2 linked regions of the Variovorax paradoxus genome follow. The protein of the gene in region 1 interacts with the protein of each later gene in a pairwise test. Links are inferred from orthologs where the notes say so. Each region holds a gene or a part of one and is shown on either strand. Other genes may lie near its edges. The genes, in order: QFZ47_RS25565 and cyoB.

Evidence for each region.
Region 2: the proteins of QFZ47_RS25565 (region 1) and cyoB interact in binary tests that used the Escherichia coli proteins (3 or more experiments, as listed by UniProt). The link is inferred for Variovorax paradoxus from one-to-one orthologs.

The regions. Positions count from the first base shown.
Region 1 is NZ_JAUSXL010000002.1:4,650,477-4,660,660, reverse strand. The notes cover bases 4,543-7,445. They hold QFZ47_RS25565 (pyridoxal phosphate-dependent aminotransferase), read left to right. Parts: upstream 4,543-5,357; coding sequence 5,358-6,533; downstream 6,534-7,445. Other genes in these bases: hrpA (ATP-dependent RNA helicase HrpA), read right to left, coding at 6,902-7,445; QFZ47_RS25560 (DUF3309 family protein), read left to right, coding at 6,669-6,827; QFZ47_RS25570 (CysB family HTH-type transcriptional regulator), read left to right, coding at 4,543-5,325. In the rest of the region: QFZ47_RS25595 (DNA polymerase III subunit chi), read right to left, coding at 1-141; QFZ47_RS25590 (leucyl aminopeptidase), read right to left, coding at 138-1,673; LPS export ABC transporter permease LptF, read left to right, coding at 1,695-2,834; LPS export ABC transporter permease LptG, read left to right, coding at 2,831-3,940; QFZ47_RS25575 (sirohydrochlorin chelatase), read left to right, coding at 3,946-4,320; more of QFZ47_RS25570, read left to right, coding at 4,384-4,542; more of hrpA, read right to left, coding at 7,446-10,184. UniProt on the Escherichia coli protein: Shows aminotransferase activity with methionine and histidine as substrates, and to a lesser extent also with phenylalanine.
Region 2 is NZ_JAUSXL010000002.1:3,163,361-3,173,640, forward strand. The notes cover bases 5,026-8,024. They hold cyoB (cytochrome o ubiquinol oxidase subunit I), read right to left. Parts: upstream 7,532-8,024; coding sequence 5,519-7,531; downstream 5,026-5,518. Other genes in these bases: cyoC (cytochrome o ubiquinol oxidase subunit III), read right to left, coding at 5,026-5,526; cyoA (ubiquinol oxidase subunit II), read right to left, coding at 7,528-8,024. Also shown: QFZ47_RS18610 (SlyX family protein), read left to right, coding at 474-698; PAQR family membrane homeostasis protein TrhA, read right to left, coding at 1,028-1,690; QFZ47_RS18620 (response regulator transcription factor), read right to left, coding at 1,693-2,241; QFZ47_RS18625 (ATP-binding protein), read right to left, coding at 2,219-3,622; QFZ47_RS18630 (SURF1 family protein), read right to left, coding at 3,606-4,463; cyoD (cytochrome o ubiquinol oxidase subunit IV), read right to left, coding at 4,460-4,864; more of cyoC, read right to left, coding at 4,861-5,025; more of cyoA, read right to left, coding at 8,025-8,559; QFZ47_RS18655 (MFS transporter), read left to right, coding at 8,737-10,077; QFZ47_RS18660 (hypothetical protein), read right to left, coding at 10,084-10,280. UniProt on the Escherichia coli protein: Cytochrome bo(3) ubiquinol oxidase is the terminal enzyme in the aerobic respiratory chain of E.coli that predominates when cells are grown at high aeration.

The sequences.
Region 1 (10,184 bases):
CGCCGCGTCGAGCGCCTCCAGCAGCTGCGGCTCGCCCACCACGACGACCCGCAATCCGCGCGCGCTCACGGCTTTGCGGACCAGCCGGCAGGCATAGTTCGCCTTGTCCGGCAGATTGAAGTGAAAGCCGATTTCCGTCACTGCGCGGACCGGGCCTTGCGTGCGGGCGTGCCGAGGTTCTTGCGCGCCGCCTTCTTCGGCGATGCCGCAGGGGCCGCCGCGTTGCGTGCGCGTTCCATCAGGTAGGAGACGAGCAGGCCGACCGGCCGACCGGTCGAGCCCTTGGCCGCCCCGCTCTTCCAGGCCGTGCCCGCGATATCCAGATGCGCCCAGACGAAATCGCCGGCAAAGCGTTGCAGGAACTTGGCCGCGGTGATGGCGCCGCCGGCACGGCCGGCCACATTGGCGACATCGGCAAAGTTGCTCTTCAGGCCTTCGGCATATTCGTCGTCGAGCGGCAGCCGCCAGCAGCGGTCCTGCGATTCTTCCCCGGCCGCTTGCAGCGCCTCGGCCAGCGAATCGTCGCTGGTGAACAGGCCGCTGCGCACGCCGCCCAGCGCCACCACGCAGGCCCCGGTGAGCGTGGCAATGTCGATCACGGCCGCCGGCTCGAAGCGCTTGGCATAGGTGAGCGCATCGCACAGGATGAGCCGCCCCTCGGCATCCGTATTGAGCACTTCGATGGTCTGGCCGCTCATGCTGGTCACCACGTCGCCGGGCTTGATGGCGCGGCCGTCGTTCATGTTCTCGCACGAGGGCACCAGGCCCACCACGTTGATGGCCGGCTGGATTTCTCCGAGCGCGCGGAAGGTGCCGAGCACGCTGGCCGCGCCGCACATGTCGAACTTCATTTCGTCCATTTCGGCCGCCGGCTTGAGCGAGACACCGCCGGTGTCGAAGGTGATGCCCTTGCCGACCAGCACCACGGGCGCCTGATCCTTGGGCGCGCCCTGGTAGCGCAGCACGATGAAGCGCAGCGGCTCGGCCGAGCCCTGGGCCACGGCCGCGAACGACCCCATGCCGAGCTTCTGCACTTCCTTGGGGCCCAGCACCTCGCATTTGACACGGGGCAGCTTGCCGAGCTCCTTGGCCGCCTCGGCCAGCAGCGTGGGCGTGCAGTAGTTGCCGGGCCGGTTGCCCCACTCCTTGGCAAGCTCAATGCCGGACACCGTGGCACGGGCCTCGTCGAAGGCCTTGCCCACTGCCGCCGCGTCGGCCACGCCGAGCGTCAGGTGGCGGATGCTGCGGCCTCCATCGCCGTTCGAGGCTTTCGACCTGGTGGTGGTGTAGACATAGCTGGCGTCGGCTGCCGCGGCCACGGCGCATGCGACTGCCGCGCCACCGGCCTCGTGCGCGAACACCAGGACCACCCGCTTGGGCGCATGGGCCTTGGCCGCATTGACCGCTGCAATGACGCCGCTGCGCACCGACGCGGGCTTTCCGTCGCCGATGGCGGCAAGCACCACGCGCGACGCCGCCACCTCGTCGGGATGGTAGAGCGAGAGCAGCTTGCCGGCCTTGTCGGGCAGGTCGCCGGCCTTGCGGGCGCTGGCAATCAGTGCGGAAAGGGGGTCCTTGGCGGTGAGGGGGGCGCTGCCGACGAGCACGATCAGCAGGTCGGATTTTTCGGCCGCGGCGCGGGCGAGGGTGAGGGTCTTGAGCTGAAAGTCCATAATCCTTTTTTTCCTCGAACGATGTTATTCCATTCTTCCCTACGCAAGGAGCTGTCGCGCAGCTTCGGAGCGACCCTCGTGGTCCTGGTCACCATCGTGATGACCATGATGCTCATCCGCACGCTCGGGCTCGCCTCCAAGGGCAGCGTGAACCCGTCCGAAGTGTTCCTCGTGATGGCGTACACGGTGCTCGGCTACATGCCGACCATCCTGAGCCTGAGCCTGTTCATCGCCATTGTCGGCACCTTGTCGCGCATGTACCGCGACAGCGAGATGGTGATCTGGTTTTCCAGCGGACGGGGGCTGGCCGATTTCGTCGAGCCGCTGTTCCGCTTTGCCTGGCCGGTGCTGGTGCTGATCGCGGTCATGGCGCTGCTGGGCTGGCCGTGGGCCAACTCGCAGACCATCGGCATGCGGGCGCAATATGAAGGGCGCAGCGACATCGAGCGGGTCACGCCGGGCGAATTCCGTGAATCGTCCGGGCGCATGCGGGTCTTCTTCATCGACAAGGACACGCCGGACGGCGCCACGGCCACCAACGTGTTCATCTGGGCGATCGAGCGCGGCCTGCAGATCACGACCTCGGCACGCAGCGGACGCATCGAGGACGTCGGCAACAGCCGCTTCCTGATGCTGAGCAACGGCCAAAGGCTGGAGCGGCCACTGCTGCCCACCGCGGGGCTCAAGATCAGCGAATTCGAGACCTATGGCACGCGGTCCGGCGGCAATGCCGCTCTCTCCGGCGACAGCACGCCGGCGCGCGCCAAGCCCACGCTTCAGCTCCTGCGCGAACCCGGCGACCCGAGCCGCGGCGAACTGGCCTGGCGCATCGGCATGCTGCTGGCGGCCATCAATTTCGTGCTGCTGGCGCTGACGGTGTCGAGCGTCAATCCGCGCGTGGGACGCAGCGGCAACCTGCTGTTCGCGCTGTTCGCCTTCGTCGTCTACTACAACATGCTCAACCTCGGCCAGAGCTGGATCAGTTCCGGGCGCTTCGGCATGGGCTCGTTCATGCTGCTGCTGCACGGCGGCGTGCTGCTGATCGGCGTCGCGTGGCTGCTCCTGCGCAACAACAACTGGGGCCGGCGGCGCAAGGCCGAGCACGTCATCGCAGGCGGCCTGCCATCCCAGCAGCCCACGAAAATCGACCCGACCTCGTGAAAACAATTCGACGCCTGATCTATGTCGAGGCACTGAAAGCCGTGGCTTTCGTGACCCTCGGCTTCCTGAGCCTGTTTTTCTTCTTCGACTTCGTCGACGAACTGCAGTCGATCGGCAAGCCCGAAAGCCTTGCCTACGGCCCCGCACAGGCACTGATCTACGTGACCTTGCTGATTCCGAGCCACCTTTACGAACTGCTCCCGATCACGGTGCTGATCGGCTGCATCTTCGTGATGGCGCGCCTTGCGCAAAGCTCGGAATACACCATTCTTCGCACCAGCGGCCTGGGGCCGTGGCGCGCCCTGCGCACCCTGCTGCTGCTGGGTGTGGGCTTCGTTGTTCTCACCTTTGCCATTGGCGACTACATCGCACCGGCGTCCGAGCGCACCGGGCAGCTGCTCAAGTCCCGCTACCAGGGTTCCTACTCGCTGGTCGGCAACACGGGCGCCTGGCTCAAGGAAAAGCGCGAGAACGTGTCCTATGCGGTCAACGTGCTGTCCATCGCCCGCGACGGTTCGCTCAAGAATGCGCGCATCTTCGAGTTCGACGCCAACGGCTATGTGCGCAAGCAGCTCGTCGCGTCCTCGGCGCGCATCTTCGACGACCACTGGCAACTGTCGGATGTCGAACTGCAGGACTACGAGACGCGCACCGCCGCGGACAAGGCCCGCATCGTGACCACCAAGATGCCGCAGCTCGACTGGCCGACCACGCTGACCAGCGAAATGGTGTCGGTGGCACTGCTGCGGCCCGACCGCATGGGCACCATCGACCTGTTCGACTACATCCAGCACCTCGAGGCCAACGGGCAAACCGCGCAGCGCTACGAGATCCAGTTCTGGCGCAAGGTCTTCTACCCGCTCTCGTGTCTGGTGATGGTGGTGCTCGCCCTGCCCTTCGCCTACCTGCACTTCCGCCAGGCCGGCATCACCACCTACGTGTTCGGCGGCGTGATGATCGGCATCAGCTTCTTCCTGCTGAACAACGTGTTCGGCTACCTCGGCAACCTGAGCAACTGGTCGCCTTGGCTGACAGCGGCGGCGCCAGGGCTCATCTATTCGGTGATGTCGCTGGCCGCGTTCAGCTGGCTGGTGCTTCGAAGGTAGCGCAGATGGCAACGGGGAATGCGAAGGGCATCGTCCTGCTGGCCCATGGTTCGCGCGACGAGCGCTGGCGCAAGCCCATCGAGGCCGTGGCCGCGCGCGTCACGGCGCTCGACCCGCAAGCCCGCGTGGCCTGTGCCTACATGGAACTCGCCGCGCCCGACCTGCGCACCGCCGCAGCGGCCCTGATTGCCAGCGGCGCCAAGGTGGTTCGGGTGGTTCCGCTCTTCCTGGGCATGGGCAAGCATGCCCGCGAAGACCTGCCGCTGCAGGTGGAGGCGCTGCGCCAAGCCTGGCCGCAGGTCGACTTCCAGCTGGCCGCCATCGTCGGGGAAGAGCCCGAACTGATCGACCTGCTGGCCAGAATTGCAAGCAAATCTTGAAATTCCGGCAATTTCGATAGACTCCGAAGGCATAATGAATTCCGTAATAAGACGGAATTTGATATGAATCTGCACCAATTCAAGTTTGTTCAGGAAGCCGTGCGGCGCAACCTGAATCTGACGGAGGCGGCGAAGGCGCTGCACACCTCGCAGCCGGGCGTGTCCAAGGCCATCATCGAGCTCGAGGAAGAACTCGGCGTCGAAATCTTCGCCCGCCATGGCAAGCGCCTGAAGCGGGTCACCGAACCGGGCCAGCACGTCATCGCCAGCATCGAATTGATCATGCGCGAGGTCGGCAACCTCAAGCGCATCGGCGAGCAGTTCAGTGCGCAGGACAGCGGCACCCTCTCCATTGCCACCACCCACACCCAGGCGCGCTACGTGCTGCCGGTGCCGGTGGCCAAGCTGCGGGAGGCCTATCCGAAGGTCAACGTGAGCCTGCACCAGGGCTCGCCCGACCAGGTCGCACGCATGGTGATCGACGAGATCGCCGAAGTGGGCATTGCCACCGAGTCGCTCGCCGACTACGCCGAGCTCGTGACCCTGCCCTGCTACGAATGGCAGCACGTGCTGGTGCTGCCCAAGGACCATCCGCTCGCGGCCAAGGAGCGCATCTCGCTCGAAGACCTGGCGCTCGAACCCATCATCACCTACCACCCGTCGTTCACCGGCCGCACGCGCATCGACCATGCCTTCGCGCAGAAGAAGCTCACGCCGCGCATCGCGCTCGAAGCCATCGATTCCGACGTGATCAAGACCTACGTGCGCCTGGGCCTCGGCGTGGGCATCGTGGCCGAGATGGCGGTCCGCGACGAATCGAACGCCGATCTCGTGGTGCGCCCGATGGGGCATGTTTTCGGCCAGAACATCGCGCGGGTGGCATTCAAGCGCAGCGCCTACCTGCGCAACTTCGTCTTCAAGTTTGCCGAACTGCTGTCCGACCGTCTCGATCGCAACCTGATCGCGAAGGCCCTGAGCGGGCATCAGCAAGACTACGAACTTTGATCCAGACCCCGATTCCGTTTCCGAGCACGACCATGAGCGCCATTCTTTCCTCCCCCCGCACCCCGGAGATCGCCACCAAGCTGCCCTCCGTGGGCACCACCATCTTCACCGTGATGTCCGCGCTCGCGGCGGAGAAGAACGCGGTGAACCTCGGCCAGGGCTTCCCCGATTTCAACTGCGATCCGAAACTGCTCGAAGACGTGACGGCCGCCATGGCCGCGGGCCACAACCAGTACCCGCCGATGCCCGGCATTGCGGCGCTGCGCGAAGCCATTGCCGGCAAGATCTCGGCGCTCTATGGCCACCGCTACAGCGCTGCCGACGAGATCACCGTCACGGCCGGTGCGACGCAAGCCATCATCACCGCCATCCTGGCCGTGGTGCGCGCGGGCGACGAGGTGATCGTTCTGGAGCCGTGCTACGACAGCTACGTGCCCAATATCGAGCTGGCCGGCGGCAGCGTGGTGCGCGTGCCGCTCACGCCTGGCACCTTCCGCCCCGACTTCGACAAGATCGCCGCAGCGTTGTCTCCGCGCACGCGCGCGATCATCGTGAACACGCCGCACAACCCGAGCGCCACGGTCTGGACTGCTGCCGAGATGCGCAGGCTCGAAGAACTGCTGGCCCCGACCGACATCTTCGTGATTGCCGACGAGGTTTACGAGCACATGGTCTACGACGGCGCGCAGCATGAAAGCGTGGCGCGCTTCCCGGGCCTGGCGGCGCGCAGCTTCATCGTGAGCAGCTTCGGCAAGACCTACCACGTCACCGGCTGGAAGGTCGGCTACGTGGCGGCGCCCGCACCGCTGATGGCCGAATTCCGCAAGGTGCACCAGTTCAACGTGTTCACCGTCAACACGCCGATGCAGCATGCGCTCGCGCAGTACATGGCCGAGCCGAGGCCTTACCTCGAACTGCCCACCTTCTACCAGCGCAAGCGCGACCTGTTCGCCGCCGGACTGGCCGACAAAACCCGCTTCAAGCTGCTGCGCAGCGAGGGCAGCTATTTCCAGTGCGTCGACATCTCGGCGGTGAGCGAGCTGTCCGAAGCCGAGTTCTGCCTGTGGCTGACGCGCGAGATCGGCGTGGCGGCAATTCCGCTGTCGGCGTTCTACGGCAACGGCTTCGACCAGCGCGTGGTCCGCTTCTGCTTCGCCAAGAAGGACGAGACGCTGATTGCGGCGCTGGATCGGCTCGCACGGCTCTGACCGGGCCCGCACGGCTCGAATGCCGACGATAGCGGTAGGAAAGCCCTGACCGCCGAAGAAGCGGCTATCCGGCGTGCCCCCGGTCTCCTGACACTGAGCATGGGTGCTCGTAACAACAAGGCCCAGGAGAAACGCATGTCCCTCTCGTTCATTCTGCTGATCGTTCTGATATTGCTTCTGATCGGTGCGCTGCCGAGCTGGGGCTACAGCCGGAGCTGGGGCTACTGGCCCAGCGGGGGGCTGGGCCTGGTCGTGCTGATCCTCATCATCCTGGTGCTCATGGGCCGCATATGACGCTGCCCGGCAGTTCGTGCACCTGAAGGAGGCCCGCGAAAAGCGGGCTTCTTTTTTTTGCCCGCCGATCCGGATCAGGCCTGCAGCTGGGCCCAGGCCTTGTCCAGCCGCTTGACGCTGACCGGCTGCGGCGTGCGCAGTTCCTGCGCGAAGAAGCTCACGCGGAGCTCCTCGAGCAGCCAGCGGAATTCGAGCATGCGCTCGTCCACCACGCCCTTGCGCTCGGCCACCAGCCGCCAGTAGCGCTGCTCCTGCGGCCGCAGTTCGGCCAGCTTGGCGGTGTCGCGCGCGGGGTCGCTGCGCAGCTTGTCGAGCCGCAGCACGATGGCCTTGAGATAGCGCGCGAAATGCTGCAGCTGCGTCCATGGCGCGTCGGCAATGAAGCGCTTGCCGACCAGGCGCTGCAGCTGCTGGGCGGCGTCCTGCACGGCTTCGGGCTGGATCCTGGTGTCCTTGATCTTTCGCGCGGCGGCCGCGTACTCGGTCAGGATGGTCGAGGCCAGCCGCGCCACCTCGTTGGCGATCAGCGTGAGCCGGCCACGGCCTTCTTCCAGGCGGCGCTTGAATGCGAACTCGTCGGTGGGCAGCGGCTCCTGCAGAAAGGCCCGGTCGATCGCCACGTCGATAATCTGCGCGCGCAACTCTTCGGAGGTACCCAGCGGCATGTAGGCCACGGCCATCTTTTGCAGGTCGGGGATGTTCTTCTCGAGGTACTTGAGCGCGTCCTTCAGCTGCAGCGCGAACAAGCGGCGCAACCCGGCGCGATGCTTGGCGGCTGCCACGGCCGGCTCATCGAACACCTCGATGGTGACGGCATCGCCTTCGTCGCGCAGCGCCGGAAATCCGATCAGCGACTGCGATCCGCGGCGCACTTCCATCAGCTCGGGCAGTTCGCCGAAGCTCCAGTTCGTGTAGCGCTGGCCCGCGGGCAGGCTCGGCGCGGCGGCGGCAGCAGGCGCAGCGGCATTGCCCTTCGCCTGCGCGGGCCCCTCGGTCGCGCCGGCCGGCTTGCGGTCCGCGGAAGCCTTCACATTGAGCCCCGCCAGCGCCTGGAAAGCGCCGCGCGCCTGCGCCCCCAGTTCCGCCTTGAGCGCGCCCAGGTTGCGCCCCATGCCAAGCTGGCGCCCGTGCTCGTCCACGATGCGCAGGTTCATGAACAGGTGCGGCGGCAGCATGTCGAGTTTGAAATCGGCGCGCTTGACGTCGATGCTCGTCACGTCGCGCACGCGCTTGAGCAGCACGTCGGTCAGCGAGCCGTGGCCGAACACCTCGGGCGCCGAAAGCTCTTCCGTGAGCTTCGCCGCCGACTCGGGCAGCGGCACCAGCCGCGAGCGCGGGCGCTGCGGCAGGCTCTTGAGCAGCGCCTGGATCTTGTCCTTGAGCATGCCCGTCACCAGCCATTCGCAGCGCTCTTCGCTCACCTGGTTGAGCACGAAGAGCGGCACGCTGACAGTGAGCCCGTCTTTCGCATCGCCCGGCTCGTGCAGGTAGCTTGCCGCGCAATCGACTCCGCCAAGCCGCAGTGTGGGCGGAAAGGACTGCGTGGTGATGCCCGCCGCCTGGTGGCGCATCAGTTCCTCGCGCGTGAGGAAAAGCAGGCGCGGCTGCTCCCTCGACGCATGGCGGTACCAGTTCTCGAAGCTGATGCCGCTTGCCACGTCGACGGGCAGCTGCGCGTCGTAGAAGGCGAAGATCAGTTCGTCGTCGACCAATACGTCCTGCCGGCGCGCCTTGTGCTCCAGACCCTCGACCTCGCGCACCAGCTTGCGGTTGGCCGCGAGGAACGGGAACTTGCTCTCCCACTGCCCGCCGACCAGCGCTTCGCGGATGAAGATCTCGCGCGCCGCGACCGGATCGACCTTGGTGAAATCGACCCGGCGCCCGCTGTACACCACGAGGCCGTAGAGCGTTGCGCGCTCCAGCGCCGAAACCTGCGCGCCCTTCTTCTCCCAATGCGGATCGAGCAGCTGCTTCTTCAGCAGGTGGCCGGCCACTTGCTCGAGCCACTGCGGCTCGATGTTGGCGATGCCGCGGCCGAAGAGCCGCGTGGTCTCGACCAGCTCGGCCGCGACGATCCAGCGGCCGGGCTTCTTCTTCAGGTGCGCGCCCGGATGCTTGTAGAACTTGATGCCGCGCGCACCCAGGTACGCCTCGTCGTCTTCCAGCTTCCAGCCGACGTTGCCGAGCAGGCCCGCGAGCATCGAGAGGTGCAGCGGCTCGTAGCCGGCAGGCTCGGCATTGATGCGCCACTTGTGCTCGGTGACCACCGTGAGCAGCTGCGAATGGATGTCGCGCCATTCGCGCACGCGGCGGATGTTGATGAAGTTCTGCCGCAGCAACTGCTCGTACTGGCGGTTGCTGAGCTTGTGAGTGTCACCGTGCCCGCCGCGCGCATCGGCAATCCATTTCCACAGCCGCAGGTAGCCGCTGAACTCGCTCTTCTCGTCGTCGAATTTCGAATGCGCCTGGTCGGCCTGCTGCTGCGCTTCCATCGGCCGGTCGCGCACGTCCTGCACGCTGAGCGCCGAGGCGATCACCAGCACTTCTTCGAGCGCGCCGCGCGTGCGGGCCTCGAGGATCATCCGGCCCACGCGCGGATCGAGCGGCAGCTTGGCCAGCTCTGCGCCCGTGGCCGTGAGCTCGTTGGCATCGTCGACCGCGCCGAGTTCGTTGAGCAGCTGGTAGCCGTCGGCAATCGCGCGCGGCGACGGCGCCTCGAGAAACGGAAAGCGCGCCACGTCGCCCAGGCGCAGCGACTTCATGCGCAGGATCACGCCCGCGAGCGAAGAGCGCAGGATCTCGGGATCGGTAAAACGCGGCCGGCCGTCGAAATCCTTCTCGTCGTAGAGGCGGATGCAGATGCCGTTGGCCACGCGGCCGCAGCGGCCGGCGCGCTGGTTGGCCGCGGCCTGGCTGATCGGCTCGACCAGCAACTGCTCGACCTTGCTGCGGAAGCTGTAGCGCTTCACCCGCGCGGTGCCGGTGTCGATCACGTAGCGGATGCCCGGCACCGTGAGCGAGGTTTCCGCCACGTTGGTGGCCAGCACGATGCGCCGGCCCGAATGGCTGTCGAAGATGCGGTCCTGCTCGGGGCCCGACAGCCGCGCAAACAGCGGCAGCACCTCGGCATTGCGAAACAGCGGCTGATGGCTCAGGTGGCGGCGAAGATGGTCGGCCGCCTCGCGGATCTCGCGCTCGCCGGGCAGGAACACGAGGATGTCGCCGGCGTTGTGCGGATCGCGCCAGAGCTCGTCGACGCCGTCGGCAATCGCGTCGTTCAGGTCGTGCTCGCGCGATTCCTCGAAGGGTCGGTAGCGCTGTTCGACCGGAAAGGTGCGGCCCGACACCATGATGGTC
Region 2 (10,280 bases), 1.5 Mb from region 1 along the record:
TGATGGACGGGCTCGCGGTGAGCGTGGTGCCGCGCGAGCGCGCGGGCATGGCGTCGGGCATTTTCAACACGGTGCGGGTGGCGGGCGAGGGCATTGCGCTCGCGCTGGTCGGCGCCGGGCTCACGGCGCTGGTCGCATGGCAACTCGGCCGCTTGCCGGCGCATCCCGCCGCGACATCGCAGCAGGCGGCGCAGCGGGTGACGACGGGCGACCTGTCGCAGGCCCTTGCACTGTCGCCGGGCGTGGACCGCGCGGCGCTGTTGCAGGCCTACGGCGCGGCCTTTGGCACGCTGCTGTGCGTGCTGGCCGGCGTCACTGTGCTGACGGCGCTGGTGGTGTTCGTGTTCCTGCGCGGGGAGACGCACGCTGAAGCGGGCGCGGTGGCTTTGGAGTCGTCGGCCTGTTGAACGGCAGGGTCAGGCGCGGAGCGGGGCGTCACAAAAACATGGTGGATCTTCCTGTCCAATAGCGGCATGGACTATCCACCGAACGAGCTCGCAGAGCGCCTGACCGAACTCGAGATCAAGTCGAGCTATGCCGAAGACCTGCTGGAACAACTCAACATGACGATCTACCGCCAACAGCAGCAGATCGACAGCCTGATCCTGCAGGTCACGCAGCTCAAGCAGCAGAGCCAGAACGCGGGGCAGGATGGGGCGGCGCGCAACTTGCGCGACGATCTGCCGCCGCATTATTGAGAGCCTTGTTCCAGGGCGCGCTCCCGCCGACGGGGTACCTTGCTCCGCGAATGTCCTCCGGCCTGCGGCCTCCCCCTTGATTTCGCTGCGCAAGGCACCCCATCAGCGGGATCGTTATGCAGAGCGGTCGTTGATCGGCGGTACACCACGAGTGTGCCCAGGTGCACAGGGCATCGGGTGCTCCCCGCAGCGAAATCAAGGGGGAGGCCGCAGGCCGGAGGACATTCGCGGAGGGGAGTACCCGGTGTCCTGTGCACGCGCCCTGAACAACAGCGCCCCGAACAACAGCGCCAAGAACGAGAGCGCCGTTCAGTTCACTCCAACAAGATTCAGCCGTGCGAATGCCAGAGCACCGCAAAGAAGTGGCAGGTGCTGCCCGCCAGCACGAACAGGTGCCACACCGAATGCGCAAAGCGCACCTTGTTGTCGAACAGGAAGACCACCGCACCTGCGGTGTAGAACAGCCCGCCGGCCACGAGCCAGCCCAGGCCCGCCGGTGACATGCGTTCGTACAGCGGCACCGCCGCCATCAACGCCATCCAGCCCATCGCCACATAGAGCCCGGTCGACCACAGCGGATGCCGCAGCCGGTTGAACAGCTTGGCGCCCACGCCCAGCGCCGCCGCGGCGCAGATGCAGCCGAACAGCGTCCAGCCCCACGGCCCGCGCAGCACGCCGAACAGGAAGGGCATGTAGCTGCCCGCGATGAAGAGATAAATGGCCGCGTGGTCGAGCCGGTTGAACCAGGCCTTGGCCCGGCCCATCGGCAGCGCGTGGTACAGCGTGGAGATCAGGTACAGCACGATGGCCGTGCCCGCAAAGAGCGAGGCGCCGACCACGCTCGCGGCCTGGCCCCGCTGCGAGGCGCTGTAGATCAGGATGGGCAGCGAGGCAATGGCCAGCAGCAGGCCGAGGCCATGGCTCAGCGCATTGAAGATCTCTTCCATCGTGGTCTGGCTGCGGACCGCGGACGCCGGCTTGTCGAGGTTCATGTTTATTTCACCTGCTGCTTGCCGAGCTTGCGCGCCAACGTGCGCCGGTGCATGCCCAGTCGCCGCGCGGTCTCGGAAATGTTGAAGCCGGTCTCCGCCAGCATCTCGTGGATGCGCTCCCATTCGAGCGTCTTGATCGAGGTCGAGCGGTTGGTCAGCTCGACCTCGGTGGTGCCGGCGGCGCGGCCGAAGGCGGCCTCGATGTCGTCGGTGTTCGAGGGCTTGGCCAGGTAGTGGCAGGCACCGAGCTTGATGGCCTCCACGGCCGTGGCAATGCTGGCAAAGCCCGTGAGCACCACGATCAGCATCTTCGGGTTGTGCCGGTGCAGCATCTGCACGCAGGCCAGGCCCGAGGCCTCGCCGTTGAGCTTCAGGTCGACCACCGCATAGCCGGGCGACTGGGCCTGCAGCAGCGTTTCGACCTCTTCGGCATTGCTCGCCTGCGTGACCGCATAGCCGCGGCGCTCGAACGACTTGCCGAGCGTGCGCGCGAAGGCCGCGTCGTCCTCGACGATCAGCAACTGGCGTTCAGCTTCGGCGGTTTCGGTCATGGGCTTCCGTTTCGATGGCAGTGTCGATGACTTCGGTCTCTTCGTCTTCTTCTTCTTCTAGCACGACGGCCGCAAGCGGCAGCGTGATGGCCACGATGGCACCGCCCTCGGGCCGGTTGTGCACCGCCACCCGGCCGCCCAGCGTGCGCGCCACGTTGACCACCAGGAACAGCCCGAGCCCGCCGCCCGGGCGCCCCTTGCTCGACTGGTAGGGCTTGCCGAACTCCTTCAGGATGGCCGGCAGGAAGCCTGGGCCCGCATCGGTGACCGTGAGGGTCAGCGCATCCGCATCGTGCGCCACTTCGAAGCGCAGCCAATGCGGCGAGGCTTCCAGGGCATTGTCGAGCACGTTGCAGATCATCTGCTTCAGGGCCGAGTCGGAGACCATGGGCAGGTCCTGGCCAAAGCGGTTCTGGTAGTCGAAATCTTCCACCGGACGCGTGGTGCGCCATTCCTCGACCAGCTCGTCGAGGAAGGTGCTCACGGTGGTTTCTTCCGACGACTCGCCGCGCGCCTCGCCGGCCGACAGCAGGATGCCGCTCACGATGCTCTTGCAGCGCTGGATCTGCAGCTCCATCTCGGCCACCTCGGTCAGCAGCTCGGGGTCGGAGCTGAAATGCGGCAGCCGGCGCCAGTCGCCGAGGATCACGGCCAAGGTGGCCAGCGGCGTGCCCAGCTCATGCGCGGCACCCGAGGCGAGCAGGCCCATGCGCACGATGTGCTCCTCTTCCGACGCGCGCTGGCGCAGGTCGGCCAGCCGTGCATCGCGTGCGCGCAGGTTGCGGCTGATGCGCGTGATGAACACCACCAGCAGCGCCGCGTTGAGCGCAAAGCAGATCAGCATGCCCTGCACGTAGGGGCTCCACAGGCCGCGGTCGTGGTCGAGCGGCAGCGCGAGCGGGCGCGAGAAAAGCGCCAGCCCCGCAAAGCAGACGCTGGTGACGACCACGATGGTCCAGGTCGACCAGGCCTTGAGCAGCACCGCGCCCAGGATGACCTGCAGCAGGTACAGGAACACGAAGGGGTTGGTGGCGCCGCCGCTCAGGTAGAGCTGGGCGGTGAGCGTGGCCACGTCGACCAGCAGCGCGAGAAAGAGCTCGCCGTTGGTCACGCGGCGCGGGCTGCGCGAGCGCAGCAGGCTCACCCCGTTGAAGAGCGCGAGGCAGGTCAGCACCTGCAGCATGTGGTCCAGCGGCAGCCGGATGCCGAAGCCGTAGTGCACGAGCAGGATGGTCGCGACCTGCCCGACCACCGCGAACCAGCGCAGCTGGATCAGCTGCTGCATGTTCTTGTGGCCGGTGGCGTTGTCCAGGCTCGCGACGCCCGCGCGCGGCGGGTGCAGTTCGCCTGCCACCGCGAGAGGCTCAGTCGCGGCGGGCATCGGGGCGGGAGGTGGCGTCGGCATGGGCGGTATTTTCGCCGCTGCCGCCGTCGGCAGCGCGGGCGCGCCTGCGCCCGTCGCGCCAGGCGTACCAGGCCGCGCCCAGGACCATCAGCGCGAGGCCGTACCAGGTGATCGCGTAGACCAGGTGGCTGTTGGGAAAGGCAATGACCGTGAGACCGGCGGCCGGCCAGGCAGGCGCCGCGGCGGATGAAGAAGAGGGGAGCGCCTCGGCATCGACGAAGTACGGTGCCACATTGTCCAGCCCCCGCGCCGCGGCAATGGCCTGCACGTCGCGCGAGAACCAGCGTTCGCCGGCCGGCTCGTTGTTGCGCAGGAAGCCGCCCTTGGGCTCGGTGATGCGCAGCAGGCCGGTCACCGCGGTTTCGCCCGTGGGCTCGGTGGCCGCGCGGGTGGCGCGGTCGCGCGCTTCGGGCGGCACGAAGCCCCGGTTGACCAGCACGACGGTGCCGTCCGCAGCCTGCAGCGGCGTCAGCACCCAGAAGCCGGCGCCGAGCCGCGTGCTGGCCTGCACCAGGGTCTCCTTGTCGTGGAGGAAGGTACCGGTAATGCGCAGATGCCGGTATTCGTCGTCGACCGCGTTCACGCGCGGCCAGCGATCGCGCCCCGGAGCATCGGTGGCCGGGGCATGCACCCGCTGTTCGACGCGGGCGACGAGATCGAGCTTCCAGGCCCTGCGCTCGACCTGCCAGGTGCCGAGCGCGAAGAAGCCGGCAAAGGCCAGGGCCGCACAGACCGCCAGAGCCACCCGGGCCGCCGCGCTGCGCTGGCGGCTGGCCGGGGCGTGGTGGGCGCTGGGGTCTGGCGGCGGGAGCGTCAAGGCATGTTCTTCATGTCGTGCACCGACATCGGCATCATGTTGGTGTTCATGTGGTACATGACCCAGAGCGAGCCGGCCAGCGTGATCACGACGAGCACGATCGTGAAGATCAGCGCCAGCATGTTCCATCCGCTCTCGGACTTGGCGTCCATGTGCAGGAAGTAGATCATGTGGACCACGATCTGCACCGCGGCAAAGCCGAGGATGACGAGCGAGGTGGTGTGCGTGCTGGCGAGCACCTTGCCCATCACGAGCCAGAACGGAATCGCGGTCAGGATCACGGCCAGCACGAAGCCGGTCATGTAGCCCTTGAAGGTGCTGTGGCTGACGGGGCCGTCGTCGTGATGGTCGTCGTGGGCGCCATGACCGTGCGCGGCGGTGTCGGTGTGGGCGTTGCTCATGCCATCGATCCCATCAGGTAGACAAAAGTGAAGACGCCGATCCACACCACGTCCAGGAAGTGCCAGAACATCGACAGGCACATCAGGCGGCGGCGGTTGGCGGCGGTGAAGCCGTGCTTGGGCAGCTGGATCATCAGCACGATGAGCCAGACGATGCCGAAGGTCACGTGCAGGCCGTGAGTGCCCACCAGCGCGAAGAACGACGACAGGAAGGCGCTGCGCTGCGGACCCGCGCCTTCGTGGATCAGATGCGCGAACTCGTAGAGTTCGAGGCCGATGAAGCCCGCGCCCAGCAGGCCGGTGACGACCAGCCAGGCCAGCGTGCCGCCCATGCGCTTCTTCTGCATCTCGAGCACGGCGAAGCCATAGGTGATCGACGAGAACAGCAGCAGCGAGGTGTTGACCGCCACCAGCGGCAGGTCGAACAGGTCGGCGCCCGAAGGGCCGGCCGCGTAGCTGCGGCCCAGCACGCCATACACCGCGAACAGGCAGGCGAAGACCAGGCAGTCGCTCATCAGGTAGAGCCAGAAGCCCAGCAGCGTGCCGTTTTCGGGATGGTGGTCGTTGCCGACGTGGAACAGTTCGAACACGGGCGGCTTGCCCGTCTGATCGCTGTGGGCGTGCACGCCCGCGGGGGTTTGGAGGGCGGTGGTATCAGACATGGGCTGCTGCCAGGAGTCGCGTGCGGGCGTCTTCGGTGCGAACGACTTCTTCCGCGGGAATGTGATAGTCGCGCTTGTAGTTGAAGGTATGGATGATCACGGCCGCCAGCATGGAGACGAAGCCCACGCCCGCCACCAGCCACATGTGCCAGATCAGCGCGAAGCCGCAGATCGCAGCCAGTGCCGCGATGATGAAGCCGGCGGCGGTGTTCTTGGGCATGTGGATGGGCGTGAAGCCATCGAGCGGGCGCTCGTAGCCGCGCTTCTTCATGTCGGTCCAGGCGTCGTTGTCGTGGATGCGCGGCGTGAACGCGAAGTTGTAGGCCGGCGGCGGCGATGAGGTCGACCATTCGAGCGTGCGGCCGTTCCACGGGTCGCCGGTGGTGTCGCGCAGCGAATCGCGGCGGATGTAGCTCACCACCAGCTGGATCAGGAACGAGGCGATGCCCAGCGCGATCAGCACGGCCCCGAAGGCGGCGACCTGGAACCAGATCTGCAGTGACGTGTCCTGGAAGTGGCTCATGCGGCGCGTGACGCCCATCAGGCCCAGCACGTACAGCGGCATGAACGCGACCCAGAAGCCCACCAGCCAGAACCAGAACGAGCACTTGCCCCAGAACGGATCGAGCTTGTAGCCGAAGGCCTTCGGGAACCAGTAGGTGATGCCCGCCAGCATGCCGAACAGCACGCCGCCGATGATCACGTTGTGGAAGTGGGCGATCAGGAACAGGCTGTTGTGCAGCACGAAGTCGGCCGGAGGCACCGCGAGCAGCACGCCCGTCATGCCGCCGATCACGAAGGTGATCATGAAGCCGATGGTCCACATCATGGGCAGCTCGAAGCGGATGCGGCCCCGGTACATGGTGAAGAGCCAGTTGAAGATCTTCGCGCCCGTGGGGATCGAGATGATCATCGTCGTGATGCCGAAGAACGAATTCACGCTGGCGCCGGAGCCCATGGTGAAGAAGTGGTGCAGCCACACGAGGTACGACAGGATCGTGATCACCACCGTGGCGTACACCATCGAGGCGTAGCCGAAGAGGCGCTTGCCGCTGAAGGTGGAGACCACCTCGGAGAAGATGCCGAAGGCCGGCAGGATCAGGATGTACACCTCGGGATGGCCCCAGATCCAGATCAGGTTCACGTACATCATGGCGTTGCCGCCGAGGTCGTTCGTGAAGAAGTTGGTGCCGACGTAGCGGTCGAGCGACAGCAGCGCGAGCACGGCCGTGAGCACCGGGAAGGCGGCCACGATCAGCACGTTGGTGCACAGCGAGGTCCAGGTGAACACCGGCATCTTCATCATCGTCATGCCGGGCGCGCGCATCTTCACGATGGTGGCCAGCAGGTTGACGCCCGAGAGCAGGGTTCCGACCCCCGCGATCTGCAATGACCAGATGTAGTAGTCGACCCCCACGTCGGGGCTGAAGAGAATGCCCGACAGCGGCGGGTAGGCCAGCCAGCCGGTCTTGGCGAATTCGCCGACGAACAGCGACGCCATCACCAGCCCGGCGCCGAAGGTGGTCATCCAGAAGCTGAAGTTGTTCAGGAACGGAAAGGCCACGTCGCGCGCGCCGATCTGCAGCGGCACCACGAAGTTCATCAGGCCCGTGACCAGCGGCATGGCCACGAAGAAGATCATGATCACGCCGTGGGCGGTGAAGATCTGGTCGTAGTGGTGCGGCGGCAGGTAGCCCATGTTGTCGCCGAAGGCGACGGCCTGCTGGGCACGCATCATGATGGCGTCGGCAAAGCCGCGCAGCAGCATCACCAGGCCCAGCATGATGTACATGATGCCGATCTTCTTGTGGTCGATGCTGGTGATCCAGTCGCGCCACAGCATGCCCCACAACCTGAAGTAGGTGAGCGCGCCCAGGACGGCAACGCCGCCCAGCACCACCGCCGCAAAGGTTGCGAGCAGGATCGGCTCGTGGAGCGGAATCGCCTCCCAGGTGAGGCGGCCGAAGACGAGCTTCGTCAGGTCAAGGTTCTCGGGCATCGTCATTCTTCGGTGGTGCACATCGCCGTGACGTACTTGCGGGCCGGCGAATTGATGTTGATGTTGTCGGGCTGCCAGGCTGGCTTGGTGGCGACGTTGAAGGCGCCGGGCTTGCCCAGGCCGCCCTCGGCGTCAATGGCCATCATTTGCTTCATGCACATCTTGTTGCGGTCGACGCAACGGTTGAGGATGGCGTCGTACAGGTCGGGGGCCACGGCGGCGTAGTGGCGCACCGGGTCGCGCTCGCTCGGCGCTTCGAGCTTCAGGTAGGTTTCGCGGGTGAGCTCGCCGTTCTGGCCGGCCTTGGCCTTTTTCACCCACTCTTCGAAGCCGTCACCGCTCAGGCCATGGAACTTGAAGCGCATGCCCGAGAAGCCCGCGCCGCTGTAGTTGGCCGAGAAGCCCTCGAACTCGCCCGGCTTGTTGATGACCGCGTGCAGCTTGGTTTCCATGCCCGGCATGGCGTAGATCTGGCCGGCCAGCGCGGGAATGAAGAAGGAGTTCATCACCGAGGTGGCCGTGATCTTGAAAGTGATCGGCCGGTCGACCGGCGCGGCCATTTCGTTCACCGTGGCAATGCCCTGCTCGGGGTAGATGAAGAGCCATTTCCAGTCGAGCGCCACCACTTCAACCACCAGCGGCTTGGCCTCGGCCGGGATCGCGCGCTCGGCGTCGAGCCGGCTCAGCGGGCGGTACGGATCGAGCGTGTGGGTGCTGATCCAGGTGATGGCGCCGAGCGCGATGATGATCAAGAGCGGCGCGGCCCAGATCGCGAGTTCGAGCTGGGTGGAGTGGTCCCAGTCGGGGCTGTAGTCGGCCTCCTTGTTCGACTGGCGATAGCGCCACGCGAAGAAGACGGTCAGCGCGATCACCGGAATGATGATGATCAGCATCAGCACGGTGGAGACGACGATGAGGCGTCCCTGCTGATTGGCGATGTCGCCGGAAGGGTTCATGAGCACCGTGTTGCAGCCTGCCAGCAAGGCAAGCGGAAGCAACAGGGGCCATCGGCGAAGAGATTTGAGGGTGGGCATGCCGAAAGAAAGAAGTGCGTGGGCTGCGCAAAGACTCCACAATCTACGACCAAAGGCCTCCGCCGCCTATTGGACGTTTTGTCCTATGGCGGGAATCCTCATTCGGTGAGACGCTTGGAACCTCTGTTCAATGGTCTACCTTTGTCACTGTCGGTGACACCCGAATTAAAAAACGCAATGACGACGACGTCCAGCATCAGTCCGCAAGGCGCACAGCCTGTGCCGAACACGTCCGGAAGCGACGCCCGGCAGGGCGACGAGCATTCACACATCGCACCGGGCGAGATCGCCGTTGGCGTGATCATTGGCCGGGCGTCGGAATATTTCGACTTCTTCGTCTACGGCATTGCCTCGGTGCTGGTGTTTCCGGCGGTGTTCTTTCCATTCGAGGCGCGCCTCGAAGGAACCCTCTACGCCTTCGTGGTTTTTTCGTTCGCGTTCATTGCGCGGCCGTTCGGAACTGTCATTTCAATGGCCATCCAGCGACGGTTCGGGCGAGAAGCCAAGCTCACGATTGCGCTGTTCGTGCTGGGAACCTCCACCGCGGGCATTGCCTTCCTGCCGGGCTACGCGAGCATCGGATTCACATCGATCGTGCTGCTGTCGGTGTTCCGCTTTGCCCAGGGCCTGGCGCTCGGCGGCTCGTGGGACGGCCTGCCGTCGCTGCTGGCGCTCAATGCGCCGCAGAACCGCCGCGGCTGGTACGCCATGCTGGGCCAGCTGGGCGCGCCGCTCGGCTTCTTCGTGGCGAGTGCGCTGTTCGCCTACCTTTACGCCAACCTGCCGATCAAGGACTTCCTCGACTGGGGCTGGCGCTACACCTTCTACGTGGCCTTCGCGATCAATGTGGTGGCGCTGTTCGCGCGGCTGCGGCTGGTGGCGACCGAAGAGTATTCCCGCCTGCTCGAAGAGCGCGAGCTGCAGCCCACCAGCGTGGTCGAGCTGACCCGCTCGCAGGGCGCCAACCTGCTGATCGGCGCGTTCGCCGCGCTGGCCAGCTATGCGCTGTTCCACCTGATCACGGTGTTCCCGCTGTCGTGGATCACGCTGTACTCCGACCAATCGATCACCGAGTTCCTGGTGGTGCAGATGATCGGCGCGGTGCTTTGCGCCGGCGGCATCGTGGCCTCGGGCCTGATTGCCGACCGGGTGGGTCGCCGCTTCACGCTGGGCGGCCTGGCCGCGATGATCGCGGTGTTCAGCGGCTTCGCGCCCACGCTGCTCGACGGCGGCCGCGTCGGGCAGGACATCTTCATTCTGCTGGGCTTCGTGCTGCTGGGCCTGTCATACGGCCAGGCGGCCGGCGCGGTGACCTCGAACTTCGAACCCAAGTACCGCTACACCGGCGCCGCGCTCACGGCCGACCTGGCGTGGCTCATCGGCGCCGCCTTCGCACCGCTGGTGGCGCTGGGGCTGTCGGCGAATTTCGGGCTGGCCTATGTGAGCGTCTATCTGCTGTCCGGTGCGGTCGGCACGCTGGCGGCGCTGGGGCTCAACCGGGCGCTGGTGCGCGACTGAAGGGTCTCAGCCTTCTCCGCGGAGGCGTTCCGCCTTTTGCGCCAGCTCGACCGCCTCGATGACCTGGTGAATCGACAGCGGGCCGGGCAACTCGATCTCGGCCGAAATAACGCTTTCCAGTGCCTCCTGCCCCGCACGTCCGGCCAGCCAGGCAAAGGCCGACGTGATCGAGCCGCCGCCGAACCTGGCGCTCAGCGCCTTCG